DNA from 2 places in the Afifella sp. JA880 genome. Region 2 is predicted to be linked to the other one. Evidence: riboswitches for the same ligand, from Rfam matches in the RefSeq annotation. Region 2 holds a riboswitch; the other holds the start of a gene.
The links. A riboswitch is a leader RNA that binds a small molecule or an ion and turns the genes downstream of it on or off. The one in region 2 is predicted to bind cobalamin.
Positions count from the first base shown of each region.

Region 1 (7,191 bases), on a different contig from region 2:
GAGATTTCCTTGAACTCTTCGACCAGGCTCGCGCGGTCCGCCCCGTCTTCGATGCTGCCGTCGAGGCAGTGGTCGATGTGGTCGTGGATATAGAGGCGCTTCGCCTGCTCGATCGCCTTGGAGACGGCGTGGAGCTGCTGCGCGACGTCCGGGCAGGGACGCCCCTCCTCGATCATCTCGATCGTATGCCTGAGATGTCCCTCGGCCCGTTTCAGCCGCTTGACGACGTCGCCGTGTGAACCGTGCTGCATGCAAATGATCCTATCCCCCGGGAGGGGATACGACAATCAAAATAGCTCACTGACGTTCGCCGCGCTCATGAGCCGATAAATGGCCTGTAATTGCCGCCGAAACGGCTGAAAGCGTGAGGAGTTTTGGACGCCGGCCAACGCACGGTCCGGCCATCCGATCCTGAAGCCTACCCGGCCTCGTCCGTTGCCGTGCAATGCATGTCCCGCTCCACCAGCCGGCCATGCGACATGACGACGGTGCGGGTCGAGACATCGCCGCGGAAACGGTGGTCGTGCGAGACGAGGATCATCGCTTGCGGCAACGACAGGAGAATCTCTTTCAGCCGCGCCTTGTTGTCGACGTCGAGCGCGTTGGTCGGCTCATCGAGAAGCAGAACCTCCGGCTCCATCGCCAGAACGGCGGCGAGCGTGACGAGCCGCTTCTCGCCGCCCGAGAGCTTGTGGGTGATGCGGTCGCGGAAACTGACGAGGTCGAGCCGCTCCAGAACCTCATCGACGATCGCCATCGCCTCGTCGCGGCTCTTGCCGAGATTGAGCGGCCCGAAGGCGATGTCTTCCGCGACCGTCGGGCAGAAGAGCTGATCGTCGGGATCCTGAAAGACGAAGCCCGCCCGGCAGCGCACCTCGTGAAAATCCTTCTCCTCGCGCCGCGGAGCTCCGAAGGCGGTGATGCGGCCACGCGACGGCCGCAACAGCCCGACGATGATGTGCAGAAGCGTCGACTTGCCCGCACCGTTATGGCCGCCGATGCACAGCCTCTCGCCCGGCATCAGACACATATCGACGCCCTTGAGGACCGGCGGCCCCGAAGGATAGGCGAAATGGATATCTGAAAGGGCGATGAGTTCAGACATGCGTCATGGCCTCAGCGGATCGCCTGCGCGCCGATGAGCGAGGCGAGGAAAAGCGTCACCCCCGCTGCAAACACCGCATCGCGATAGGTGAAGGCGAGCGTGTCGAAAAGCGGCATCCGGCCGGTAAAGCCCCGGCATTTCATCGCGCCGAGAATGCGCTCCGAGCGCTCGATCGCCCGCACCAGCATCATCCCGACGAGATAGCCGACGGAGCGATAGGTGTGCCGGTTGTTCGAGGGGCGAAATCCGCGTGCCTTCATCGCCATGCGCAGACGCTGATATTCCTGCTGCAGGACGTCGACATAGCGCACGGTGAACATCAGCAGGTAGATGAGCTTTTCCGGCACCATCAAACGCCGCAACGCATGGCCGAGCGTCACCGGCTCGGTGGAGCCGACGAGCGCCATCAAGGCGAGGATCACGGCATTCGCCGTCAGCGCGATCTCCGCCGCCTGCCGCAGCCCCTGCCAGCTCGCCGCAAACCCGAAGACGGTGAACATCGCATCGCCCGGCACGGTGAAGGGCAGCATGGCGATCAGGAAGATGATGAAGCTGTCCATCATCGCCATGCGCTTGAGCGTCCGACCGACCGGCAGCCGCGCCGACAGCATCAGGAAGAACGCCGCCAGAAGCCCGGTCGCCAAAACGGCGAGATCCTGCAGGCTCACCATCACGATGGCGAAGGCGACAGCAACGACGATGCGGGTGCGCACGTCGATGCCATCGATCAGCGTGCCCTTGGCTTCGCCCGTATCGGTGAGCGCGCGCCGTCCGGCTGAGAGAACGTGGCTCATCGTCAGGCCGCCGTCATCTTGCGCCGGGCCGCGATATAGAACGCGACGCCGAAGATGCCGAAGATATAGCCGATCCCACCGAGGATGCTCTGCATGTCGTGCTTCTCCTTATAGGCGTCGATATCGCGCCGGAGCGGGATCACCTGCTTCTGCACCGCTTCGGTGATCATCTCGTGCTGTGCTTCAAGAAGCGCGGCGAGGTCGACGCCGGAGCTTTGGGCGGTCGCCCCCATAGTCCCGGAAGACGCCGGCTCGGCACCGGCCGCAGCTTCGGCAGCGACCAGCGCCGGCGATGAGGCCTCCGCACCGCCGATCTCCGGCAACTCCTCGGCCGACATCCGCACCTGCGCCACATGGCCCGCGCCGAGATTGGCCTTGAAGACGAGCGGCACCGCCTTTTCGGGCTTGTAGGTGAAGGCGCCGGTCTCGTCGGTTACCGCCTCGCCGAGCTTGTTGCCGTTGTCGTCGAACACCTCGACCGTCGCATCTTTCGCCATATCGCCGTTGGAAAAGCCGACCTCGCCTTCCACGACGTCGCCGGACGCATAGACGGACGCGATGACCTTGTGGGCGAGAGCCTGCGATGCGGGCAGAAGAGCCAGGAAAACGAGGGCTGCGCAGAGCTTTCTCATAGCGCGACCTCCTCGGCAGCGGATCGATTGAAAGTGGCGAAGAGCTCCGGCTTGACGCGGCGGGCCAGAACCACGGCCGCCCCCGTCACCAGAGCTTCGATGATCATGATCGGGATATGGGCGAAGAAGACGAGCTTGGCGGCCGGGATGAATTCGTCGCCGGACAGCGCCAGAGCGATCGCGACGAACGCCGTCGTCAGCGCGATCGCGAGCCCCCCGCCGATGGCGCCTGAAATCGCGGCGACCGTCAGCGAATTGGAGGCGATCCCGCGTCGGCACAGATAATAGACGATCACTGCCGGCAGCGCGATGTTGAGCGTATTCACCCCGAGCACGGTGAGCCCTCCGAAGCCGAAGAACACCGCTTGCAGAAGAAGCCCGACGAACAGCGCCGGAAAGGCGGCCCAGCCGAGCACCAGCCCGGCCAGACCGTTCATGATGAGATGCACGCTGGAGGGACCGATCGGAACATGGATGAGCGAGGCGACGAAGAACGTCGCGCTCAACACCCCGGCGGCCGGCATCTTTTCCGCCGTCAGCGATTTGAGGCCGAGCGCAATGCCCCCGGCCGCCAACACCGCTCCCCCGATGACGACGTCATTGGCGAGAGCTCCGTCGACAATATGCATCGATCCCTCCTGCCGTCATTCGACGTCGTAGGCGCGCACCCAGATGACGGCGTCCTGCGAGAGCTCTTTGCCCTCGAACTCCGTCTTCGGACCCGTACCGAGCGCGGCAAAGCCCCAGAACCCGGCCTTGGGGACGCCGAAGGTGAAGTAGCCGTTCTCGTCGCTCATCGCGATGACGGCACCGCCCGGCATCGGCGAGGCTTTGGGTTCGGTGGGCTTGTTCTCGTCCATGGAGGGCTCGGCCGCCATGTATTCGACTTCGATCTCGGCACCCGCGACCGGCTTGCCTTCCGACAGGACACGGCCCGTGAAGGTGGAGCCGGCCAGAATGTTGGTCGGGCGATCGAGCGGCACGATTTCCGTCGCAAGCCCTTTGGGCTCGGCCCAATCGGTCGGCAATTGCGCCCGGTTCAGATAGGCCTTGGCGATCTGCTGGATGTAGATGTCCTCGCTCTCCTCGTAATAGGGCTGAGGCACGACGACGAGCGTGTAATCGCCGGCGCGCTTCGCCGGCAGCGTGGCATCGAAGGCTTGCGCGCTGTTTTCCAGCCCCTCGAAGGAGATCGGCTTCAGGCTGTCCTTGAGATCGATCTTCTTGCCGCGGAAGACGGCGTAGAACTCTTCCGGCGCGCCCATATCCATGACATGGCCGTTCTCGAAGGGATGCCAGAAGATGAGCTTCAGCGGCACGTCGCCCGGCTCGGCGAGATTCACCTCGGGCGTATAGATCAGCTGAAAATGCGCTTCGGCTGCGGCGGGAAGAAGAAACGCCGCCGATGTGAGGGCGGCACAGGCAAACTTACGAAGGTTCATTCGTATCGTCTCTCCAATGACTGCAGCGGACGAACCGCGACAGTGATGCGGAAAGGACGATCGGGGTTTTGGCGAGGATTGGGCGCAAATCGGATTCCTGGCGCCGTTCCACCGCCAGACGCTCACCCCGGCGTCCGTTGCGGTGCGGCACCGGTCGCCCGGCGTCGCGCGTCAGCGGCAGGTCTCCTGGCTTGCGGGTCACAGCATGGCTTCGTCTTCCCAGCGCCAATGCGCCAGTGACATGTTGAAGCCCTGCTCGCCGCTCACAGTTGCGGGGGCAGCCACGGTTTTGGTCCCTGCTGGGTACGCCTCACCGTGTTCCCTTTTAATCCGGTCGCTTTGCGTCCGGAAACCGTTGACACCCCCATCTGCCGGCGAATGGCCATAATTGTCAATGCCGTGCACGTTGAGCAGCCATGCCCGGCACGGCTTTCCTTTGCCGGCAACGGACCACGCCGAAGGGTGCCCGAGGGCACAAAAAAGGCCGACCGCACATGGCGGCCGGCCCTCTCAAACTTGCGTGGCGTCGCTGTCTTCAGCGCGCGGCGACCTGCTTGTCGCCCGCCCCGGTTTTTGGCTTGCTGCTCTTGCGCAGCATCCGTTCCAGACCGGCCTGGGCGCCCTCGTTGCCGCGGCCGCCGTCGCGGCGGGCCCCGTCACGCCGGCCATCCGAGCCACCTTTGCGGCTCTTGGGCGCGCCGCCCTCGGCCCGCTTGGCCGAACGGCCTCCTTCGGCACCTTCCGGCCTGCGGTTGCGGCCGCCTTTCGGGGCGTCGCCGTTGCGGCCTTCATTCCGCCCGTCGCTCCGCCCTTCGTTGCGCCCCTCGGAGCGAGCTTCGAAGGCCGCGGGTTTGTTGCCCGAACGCCGGCGGTTGCGTGAGGGAGAATTGCGCTTGCCAGGCTGGCGTGATCTTTCGTCGCGCCGCTCGCCCGCCTGCTGGCGCACGTCTGCAGACGGCGCCTCATCTGTTTCATCGACCACCTCGGCCCCGCCCTGGTCCGCAAACGCCTCGCGCCGAGGTGCGGCCCCATGCGCATCGATCCTCTTGCCGATCAGCTTTTCGATGTCGCGCAGAAGACCCCGCTCGGAATGATCGCACAGCGAGATCGCGATGCCGCTCTTGCCGGCGCGCGCGGTCCGCCCGATGCGGTGCACATAGGCCTCCGGCACGTTCGGCAGCTCGAAATTGACGACATGCGAAACGTCGTCGATGTCGATGCCGCGCGCTGCGATATCGGTCGCGACCAGAACGGCGACACGGCCGTTGCGGAAGGCACCGAGCGCCTTTTCACGCTGATTCTGGCTCTTATTGCCGTGGATCGCCGCTGAGCGCAGCCCAGCCTTGTCGAGATGCTGGCTCACCTTGTCGGCACCGCGCTTGGTGCGCGTGAAGACGATCGCCCGCTCCATATCGGCAGCGCCGAGGAGATCGACGAGCATGTCGCGCTTGCCGGCACTCGCAACGTTGATGACGCTTTGTGCAATCTGCTCGATCGGGCGCGACACCGGGGCGACGGAGATTTCCGCCGGCTGGTGGAGAAAATCACCCGCGAGCTTGCGGATCGCCGGCGGCATCGTCGCCGAGAGGAGAACCGTCTGGCGCTCCCGCGGCATCTTCGCCAGGATCTTGCGGATCGCCGGCATGAAGCCGAGGTCGAGCATCTGATCGGCCTCGTCGAGCACGACGACGTTGGTCTGGTCGAGACGGACGGCGCCAGTCTGCATATGGTCGAGAAGACGGCCAGGCGTCGCGATGATGAAATCGACACCGCGCGACAGCGCCTTCACCTGCGGCCCGGGCCGGGCGCCGCCGATGACGACCGCCGACGACATGTTCACGAAGCGCCCATAATTGCGCACGCTGTCGGCGACCTGCTGGGCAAGCTCGCGCGTCGGCACGACGATGAGGGCATGGCATGTGCGCGGTGCGGCCGGCACCATGGTGCGGCTGAGCTTGTCGAGCAGCGGCAGCACGAAGGACGCCGTCTTGCCGGTTCCCGTCTGCGCCGTGCCGAGAAGATCGCGGCCGGCAAGCATGGTCGGGATGACCTGCTCCTGAATCGGAGTCGGATTGGTATAGCCTTCGGCGGCAACGGCACGAAGGATCGGCTCGGCGAGGCCGAGTTCATTGAAAAGTGTCAATATGAGCTTTCTCGTCGCGGCCAGCCTGAGACGGCCGGCGCGAGCTGTGTCACTTGGTTTTGGAAGCCTGCGTAGATCAGCTGCCGGGAGCTTACGCCTCAACGGGCGCCTTCGGGGCAACGATCGATACGGAAAGTTGCTTGTGACCACCGACGGCGACGAACGCCTCTACGCGCGGGGTCATCACGCCCTTGAACCACGCCTTGCGGCAATTGGCAACCGCAATCGCATTCCCTGCCGCCGAAGCTTGCATGAGCGAGGCATTTGAAGCCGCCGCTTCTCTTGCCGGCACCCGCCGGCGCGCGTATCTCCGGTCCATTCGCGCGCCGGCCGGACAGAGCGCCCGAACCCTCGGCATTTCGCAGCCTCCGCGCCGGCTGCACATCGGCTTCGCCCCGGCCTTTCAGAGGATCTCGTCTCGTGACCCGCCTTATCGCTCCGACCCGTCTTTGGAAGGATGGCCGCTTTGAGACCGGCCTTGCCGTGGAGATCGAGGCGGGCGCGATCGACCGCATCCGGCCGCTTGGCCCGCGTGAGACGCCCGATCTCACCCCGCATCTCCTCATCCCCGCCCTCACCGACCTTCAGGTCAACGGCAGCGGCGGCGTCATGCTCAATTCCGATGCGAGCCCCGCCGCGATCGAGACGATCATCGCCGCCCAGCGCCGCCTCGGCACTGGCTTCCTGATGCCGACCCTCATCACCACGACGGCCGAACGCATGCGCGCGACCGCCGAGGCGGTGATCGAGGCCTGGGGCATGCCGGGTCTCCTCGGCCTGCATCTGGAAGGCCCGCACCTCAACCCGGAGCGCAAGGGCACCCACGACGCCACCCATATGCGGCCGATGGATCGCGCCACCTTGGCGATCTTGGAACGTCTTCGCGCCGCGGATATCCCGGTCATGCTGACGCTCGCGCCGGAAACCGTCCCCCCGGACCTCATCCGTGAAATCGCGGCGATGGGCGTCGTCGTCTCCGCCGGCCACAGCGCCGCCGATGCCGCGGAGACGGAGGCTGGCCTTGCCGCGGGCATTGCCTGCTTCACGCATCTCTACAACGCCATGCCGCCCATGA
Region 1 is NZ_JAOANH010000002.1:1,003,353-1,010,543, forward strand. Features, by position in the region: gene NYQ83_RS12945 (metal-sensing transcriptional repressor) at 1-251, opposite strand, end outside; gene NYQ83_RS12950 (energy-coupling factor ABC transporter ATP-binding protein) at 419-1,105, opposite strand; gene cbiQ (cobalt ECF transporter T component CbiQ) at 1,117-1,899, opposite strand; gene NYQ83_RS12960 (cobalt ABC transporter permease) at 1,902-2,531, opposite strand; gene cbiM (cobalt transporter CbiM) at 2,528-3,160, opposite strand; gene NYQ83_RS12970 (DUF4198 domain-containing protein) at 3,176-3,973, opposite strand; cobalamin riboswitch at 4,132-4,345, opposite strand; gene NYQ83_RS12975 (DEAD/DEAH box helicase) at 4,509-6,116, opposite strand; gene NYQ83_RS12980 (N-acetylglucosamine-6-phosphate deacetylase) at 6,537-7,191, shown strand, end outside.
Region 1: linked by a shared signal. The riboswitch ahead of NYQ83_RS12970 (DUF4198 domain-containing protein) and the one ahead of cobU (bifunctional adenosylcobinamide kinase/adenosylcobinamide-phosphate guanylyltransferase) in region 2 are both predicted to bind cobalamin.

Region 2 (7,191 bases):
ACGACTTGCCGCTACTGGAATCATTCGACCGCGTCATCGTCTTCGACCAGGGCAGGGTGATTGCCGACGACGCGCCGAATTCCGCCCTCGCGCGCTATGTGGAGCGTATGCAATGAGATCGCGCGGAGAGATATCCTCGTTCCTGCATGAGCTGCCGGCGGCTGCCAAGCTCCTGGTTCTGGCGGCGGCCGGCACAGGGCTCGTCCTCGTCGGCAATCTTCCGGTTCTCGCCGGCGCATTTCTCGCGACGCTCCTGCTTTATTGGCTTGCAGGCATTTCGCAGCGGCAGGCGTTCCAGCAATTGCGTCCGCTGTTGTGGCTGCTGGTGCTCCTCTTCATCGTCCAGGGCGTCTGGCAGTCATGGGAGCTCGCCGCTCTCGTCGTCTTGCGGATCTCAACGCTCATCCTTCTGGCCGCGTTCGTGACCCTGACGACGCGCACCGATGCGCTGATCGCGGCTGTCGAAAAGGCGCTGACGCCGTTTCGGCGTTTCGGCGTCAATCCCGCCAAGGTCGGGCTCGCGTTTTCTCTGGCGCTCCGGTTCATCCCGGTCATTGCCCAACAGGCAAACGATATTCGCGACGCGCAGCGGGCGAGGGGGCTTGGAGCCAATCCCCTCGCGCTCGCCTTGCCGCTTATCGTCCGGACCCTTCGAATGGCCAGCGATGTTGCCGATGCGATCGATGCGCGCTCGCCCTACAGTGATCACTCCGGCGACGAAGGCGAGTTGCCCCCGCGCTTCGTCCTGGAGCCGAATACGTCCAATGCGAGGATGTCATGCAACGACGCGGAACCACAACTAAAGACATAGTCTATATCGCTCTTTTCGCGGCCTTCATGGCTGCGCTCGGAATTTTCCCGCCGGTGATGCTGCCGCTGATCGGCGTGCCTGTCACGGCTCAGTCGATGGGGCCGATGCTGGCTGGTGCCATCCTCGGGGCGCGTCGGGGCGCGCTGTCGATCCTGCTCTTCCTCGCGCTCGTTGCCGTCGGATTGCCGCTCCTTGCCGCCGGTCGCGGCGGGCTCGGCGTCTTCTTCGGTCCGACCGCCGGTTACCTTTTCGGGTGGGTCGCGGCCGCCTTCGCCGTCGGCGCTTTGCACGAATGGGGCTGGAACCGACTCAATGTCATCACGTCGTTCGTCTTTTGCGCGCTCGGCGGCATCGTGGTTCTTTATGCGATCGGTATCCCGTGGACCGCGGTCAATGTCGGCCTGCCGCTGACGAAGACTGCGATCGCCTCGGCGGCCTTCATTCCGGGGGATCTCGTCAAAGCCGGTCTCGCCGCCATTATCGCGGTGTCCGTGAAGCGGTCTTATCCGATCATTCAGCGGACGGCATAGACGGCGCGTTTGCGCGAATGGGGCGGTCAGCCGAGATAGAGGAGGCCGGCCGCCACGAAACCCGCAAGGCCGATGAGGGTCGGCACGATCGTGCCGCCCTTCCACACGGCGATCGTGAAGGCGATGACCACGCAGACGATTGCGACCACGGATCCGACGAGGGGCGCGCCGTGAAACAGGCCCTGGCCTGAGCGCAAAGCCGATGTCGCGACGATGCCGCCTAGAATGCCGTAGCCTGCCCGGTCGAAGAATTCGCGGATGCGTTCGCCACCAATCGCCTCTCGGGCAAACAGCGGCACGAGCCGCAACATAAGCGTCCCAAGGCCGGCGCCGGCCGCCACCGCCCAAAGCTGCCATTGAGAGAGAACGTCAGGCATTTCCTTGTTTTCCTTGATCGACCAGCATGCTGAGGCCTGCCACGATGAGAGGCAGGACGAGGAGCGCGGATGCGCCCATGAAGGGCACGCCGAGCGGCACGAGAAGTGCGCCGAAGAACGCGTTCACCATCAAAGGGCGCAGCTTCTTCTGGCGGGCGATCAGCGTGGCGAAATAGATCGGGATCATGGCGCCCAAAGTCGCGCCGACGATGACCGGCACGGAGGCTGCGAGCTGATGGCCGGCCACGGCGCCGATGACGGCGGAGAGCGAGCACATGCCTCCGACCATGCCGCAATAGAGAATCGGCCGTGGAGGCGGCTCTTCCATGAGGCGGGGGAGGATGACGGCGAAGGAGCTTGCCGAAATCAGCCCGACGCCGCCCAAAGCGCGCCAGAATGTCGTCTCCGGCAAGCGCGCCAGGACCGAGGCGACCATGACGATGAAGCGGAGATTGACGATGATGACGGCGACAACGGCCGCGGCCCAGGCGCCGGCGGTTGCGCCCTCGCTCGTCAGGATCTGCATGGCGGCAGCCTGAGCGGGCGCGGCGACCGTGAGGCTGGTCATCAATGCGGTCTGCACGGCGTTAAGGCCAGCTTCAGCGCTGAGCTGGCCGACGCCCATGAACATCACGAGGAAAGTGAGAATCACGACGAGAGCGTCACCGACGGCGATACGGAAAACGTGTCCTGCGGACGCCTCTTCGTCGCTGGAGAGGTCTGGGGAGTCTGTCATTGCATCGGGGGAGGGCGTATCTCAATGTAGAATATCAGCCATCCCTTTATTCCAGCTTATATATTGTGTCCAGAAAAACTAATCGAAATGAATATACTTCATTTCGGCGCGATATCCTGTGCCGGCACATATCATAACTATGAGGTTGTTTTCGTATCGACGTTGATGGCGCGTGAGGTGTCGTCGCGAATATTTCTGCGCTCGATCACGTTCTGCACATCCGCTGCGGCCTGGAGACGCCTGATTCAGCGCGGAGCTGGGCGCGCTGCGAATCTCTTCGTGAACCCCGCCTTCGAGGTCGAACGGCGATCGTTTTCGATTCTGTCGATAGAAGCGGGAGCGGCGTGTGAATGGCCAGGCGACGTTGCCTCGGCCAGACCGTTCCGGGTGCTCACAGTTTTTGGCACCCACCGTGAAGACACGGTTTCGACTGGATCGTGGGATGAGAAGAGAAGGAAGGTGGCTCCCCGGGCCGGACTCGAACCAGCGACCCAGCGGTTAACAGCCGCTTGCTCTACCAACTGAGCTACCGGGGAATTGAGGCGCGATATACCAAACTCATCGGGCATTGCAAGCATCCTTTCGCAGCCCATTTTTGACGCATGCAAAACAGGCAGGAAGCTGAAGTGGTAAAGAACGACAGGAAGCGGCGCTCGCGCCTCCATCTTTTTGGCCGGCAGATGCCTCTGCCGCACAGCCCGCTTCTGCGTGTTGGTATCGGGATTCTGCTGGTTCTCGGCGGTCTCTTCGCCTTCCTGCCGGTGCTCGGCCTGTGGATGCTGCCGCTCGGGCTGATCGTGTTGTCGATCGATATTCCCGCGGTGCGGCGTTGGCGGCGGCGGTTCACTGTGTGGATCTACACGCGTTATCCGGGCGTGGCGCGGCGATTCGACGTGGCCGCGCCCGCGGGAAATGGCAATGGGAAGGCGGCTGTTGCCAGCAAAATCGATTCGCAGACACCGTTCGTTTCGCCGGGCGATACACGCATGAGCGAAACGGAGCGATCGGCGGAATCGCGCTTGCGACAGTCTTCCGATTCCGTTTAGTCTTTGAAATGGTTCCGGTTCCCGAATGGTGCACAGCACCTGGGGATCAAAAGGGAATGCGACAGGGATGACCCAGATCGGGATCCCTCATCCGCAGCTGCCCCCGCAACTGTACGCGGCGAGCCCCCTGCACAAGCCACCGGCAACGGGAAGGCGCAGAAGGGCGGAGACCCGCAAGCCAGGAGACCTGCCGGACCAGGGCAACTCGAACGCCGTCGGAGGGACGGCAAAGGGGATAGCATGCAAAGTTCCGGAACATTTCCGTCTGCGATTCCATCCAGGGTTCGAGCCGGCTGCGCCGCATTGATCGCCAACGATCTGCGCACCGTGCAAAGCGGTTTCGCTTCCATACGCGGGCGGTGTCTGCCGCCTGATCTTTCAGAAAACGCATCTTTGCCGCGCTGCCATTGAGGCAGTCATGTTTCCTCACGTTCAAGGCATGGCCGAGGGTCATGCGGCCTTTGTTGCGACCGGCTGGACGGTAAGCATCCGACCGCTCGCGTCGTCTGCCTTGCCCCTGGCGCGGAAACGCTCCGCGAAATCCGCATGATAACCACGGCACTCGTTTTGGGCGGCGCCCGCTCGGGAAAAAGCGCCTATGCGGAACGCCTCGTGGAGGGAAGCGGGCTCAACCCCGTCTACGTCGCGACGTGCCCTCCCGCCGACGACGATGCGGAGATGGGTGAGCGTATCGCCGCACATCAGGCCCGGCGCGGACCGGCATGGCGCACCGTCGAGGAGCCGGTCGCGCTTGCGGACGTCCTCGCCGGGGAGGCCGCGCCGGATCGGGCCCTGCTCGTCGACTGCCTCACGCTCTGGCTTTCCAACATTTTGTTCGCCGAAGAGGACATCGCCGTGCGTACGCGCGACCTCTGCGCAGCCCTTGCCGCGGCGAAAGGCCCCGTCGTCCTTGTCTCCAACGAGGTCGGCCTCGGCATCGTACCCGATAACGCCCTGGCTCGTCGCTTCCGCGATGCGCAGGGCCGTCTCAACCAGGAAATCGCCCGCTCGGCGGAGCTGGTCGTCTTCATGGCGGCCGGACTGCCTCTGGCACTGAAAGGACAGCTTCCTTTATGACAAACGCTTCGGAACGCATTCCCGCGACGATCATCACCGGCTTCCTTGGAGCCGGAAAGACGACGATCATCCGTCACATCCTCGATAACGCGAACGGCAGAAAGATCGCGCTCATCGTCAATGAATTTGGAGACACCGGCTTCGACGGCGGCATTCTTTCCGATTGCGGCAGTCCTGCCTGCGGCGAGGAGGATATCGTCGAGTTGTCCAACGGCTGCATCTGTTGCACGGTTGCCGATGATTTCCTGCCTGCGATGGAAGGTCTCCTCGCACGCGGCCAGGCGCCTGACCACATCGTCATCGAGACGTCGGGCCTCGCTCTGCCGCAGCCGCTCGTCAAAGCCTTTGCCTGGCCTGCTGTCCGCGACCGGGTGACCGTCGATGGGGTGGTGACCGTCGTCGATGCCGAGGCCGTCGCGGCCGGTCGTATGGCGAGCGACGAAGCGAAGCTCGTCGCGCAACGCGAAGCCGACCAGTCGCTCGACCATGACGATCCGATCGAGGAATTGTTCGAGGATCAGCTGCGCTGTGCCGATCTCATCATCCTGTCAAAGAGCGATCTCGTTGATGAAGCGGGCATGCTGCGCGTGGAAAAGCGCGTCGGAGAGGACAAGCGCGTCGCTGCGTCGCTCATCCGTGCCACACACGGCATCGTGCCGCCGGAGGTCCTCCTGGGTGTTGGGGCCGGGGCGGAGGACGACAGCGAGACCCGGCTTTCGCACCATGAGATGGAAGGCGAGGAGCACGAGCACGACGATTTCGATTCCTTCAGCATCGCCGTGACCGCGCCGGATAAGGCCGAGGCCGAAGCACGTATCACCAAGGCGCTCGCCATGCCCGGCGTTCTGCGCATCAAGGGTCGCCTTGCGATCGACGGCAAAAAGGTGCCGCTGGTCGTCCAGGCCGTGGGTCAGAGGCTGGAGAGCTGGTTCGACCGCGGCAACGGTGAATCGTCGGGCGAGCCGAAGCTCGTGGTGATCGGCCTGTCCGATGTCGATCGAGCGGCCGTCACGGAGGCCCTCGGAGGCTGAATTGCATATCTTCAAGGGCCAGAGTCGGGGGCTCGACGCGGCTTCCGAAGCGGTCGACCTCGATCAGAGCCCGGGCGACATCGTCATCCTTTCCGCAGCCGACACCGAGATTGCCGGGTTGGCTGCGGCGGCGAACCGGCTGGCGGATGATTTTCCGGCCATTCGGCTCGCCAACTGGATGTCGCTCGCGCATCCCTATTCGGTCGATCTCTATGTCGAGAAGGTGCTGGCCGAGGCGAAGCTGATCGTCGTTCGGCTTCTCGGCGGCGTCGGCTATTGGCGCTACGGCGTCGAGGAGACGCTACGGATCGCGCGCGGCTCAGGCGCCAAAGTGGCGCTGATGCCGGGCGATACCAAATGGGACGGCGACCTTGCGGCCGAGGGCACGCTCGGCGCCGACGAAACGCGGCTTCTCTGGTCCTATCTGGTCGAGGGCGGGGCGGAGAATTTCGAAAACGCGTTGCGGTTCTCGGGCCATCTTCTCGGGTATGACGAGGCGCCTTCGCCACCGAAGAACGTGCCGGCTTTCGGCGTCTACGAGGGCGGACGGAAGCTTGAGGGCGAGGGGCCGACTGCGGCAATCGTCTTCTACCGCGCCCTCGTGCAATCGGGTCAGACGGCGCCGGTGGAAGCGCTTTCTGCGGCTCTTGCCGAACGGGGGCTGCGGCCGCTTCCGGTTTTCGTCTCAAGCCTCAAGGCGGCGGCGGACAAAGAGTTCGTAACGGGGCTGTTTCAGGAACACGATCCTGCGCTCATCCTGAACGCCACCGCCTTCGCACTCGGCAAGACCGGCGATCCGTCTGCCGAGACCGTTCTCGATGGCGGACGGCGGCCGGTTCTTCAGGTGACGTTCGCAGGTGTGTCCGAGGCGATCTGGCGTGAACATCCGCGCGGTCTCTCACCCTCCGATCTTACCATGAACGTGGTGCTCCCGGAGGTTGACGGACGTCTCATCACCCGTGCCATTTCGTTCAAGGAAGAGGGAGCGTTCGAGCCGCGCACGCAGTGCCGGCCGATGGCGCATCGCCCGCTTGCCGACCGCGTCGCCTTCGTTGCCGATCTCGCGGCGGCCTGGGCGCAGCTTTCGACGAAGCCGAACGCGTCGAAACATATCGGCATCGTTCTGTCGAACTATCCGAACAAGGATGGCCGGCTCGCAAACGGTGTCGGTCTCGATGCACCCGAATCGACGGTGCGGCTCCTGACGGCGATGGCCGAGGCTGGCTATGACACCGAGGGCGCGCCCGAGACGGGCGAGGCCTTGATGCAGACGATCCTCGCCGGGCCCACGAACGCGATCGACGGACGGGTCGAGCGCACGGGCGGCGAGCGGCTTTCGCTCGAGGATTATCGAAAATTCTTCCGCGCGCTGCCGGAGACGGTTCAGAGCGAGGTCGAGGCCGCCTGGGGGCGGGCTGAAGACGATCCTTTCTTCGACGCTGACGAAGGTGCCTTTGCGCTCGCGCTGCATCGCTTCGGTCATGTCGTCATCGGCGTGCAGCCTGCGCGCGGCTACAACGTCGATCCGAAGACGAGCTATCATGACCCGGCCCTGGTGCCGCCGCATGGCTATTTCGCCTTTT
Region 2 is NZ_JAOANH010000001.1:84,619-91,809, forward strand. Features, by position in the region: gene NYQ83_RS00480 (energy-coupling factor ABC transporter ATP-binding protein) at 1-116, shown strand, start outside; gene NYQ83_RS00485 (energy-coupling factor transporter transmembrane component T family protein) at 113-811, shown strand; gene NYQ83_RS00490 (biotin transporter BioY) at 838-1,341, shown strand; gene NYQ83_RS00495 (AzlD domain-containing protein) at 1,368-1,718, opposite strand; gene NYQ83_RS00500 (AzlC family ABC transporter permease) at 1,711-2,454, opposite strand; tRNA gene NYQ83_RS00505 (tRNA-Asn) at 2,915-2,990, opposite strand; gene NYQ83_RS17810 (hypothetical protein) at 3,081-3,500, shown strand; cobalamin riboswitch at 3,499-3,710, shown strand; gene cobU (bifunctional adenosylcobinamide kinase/adenosylcobinamide-phosphate guanylyltransferase) at 4,047-4,577, shown strand; gene cobW (cobalamin biosynthesis protein CobW) at 4,574-5,608, shown strand; gene cobN (cobaltochelatase subunit CobN) at 5,610-7,191, shown strand, end outside.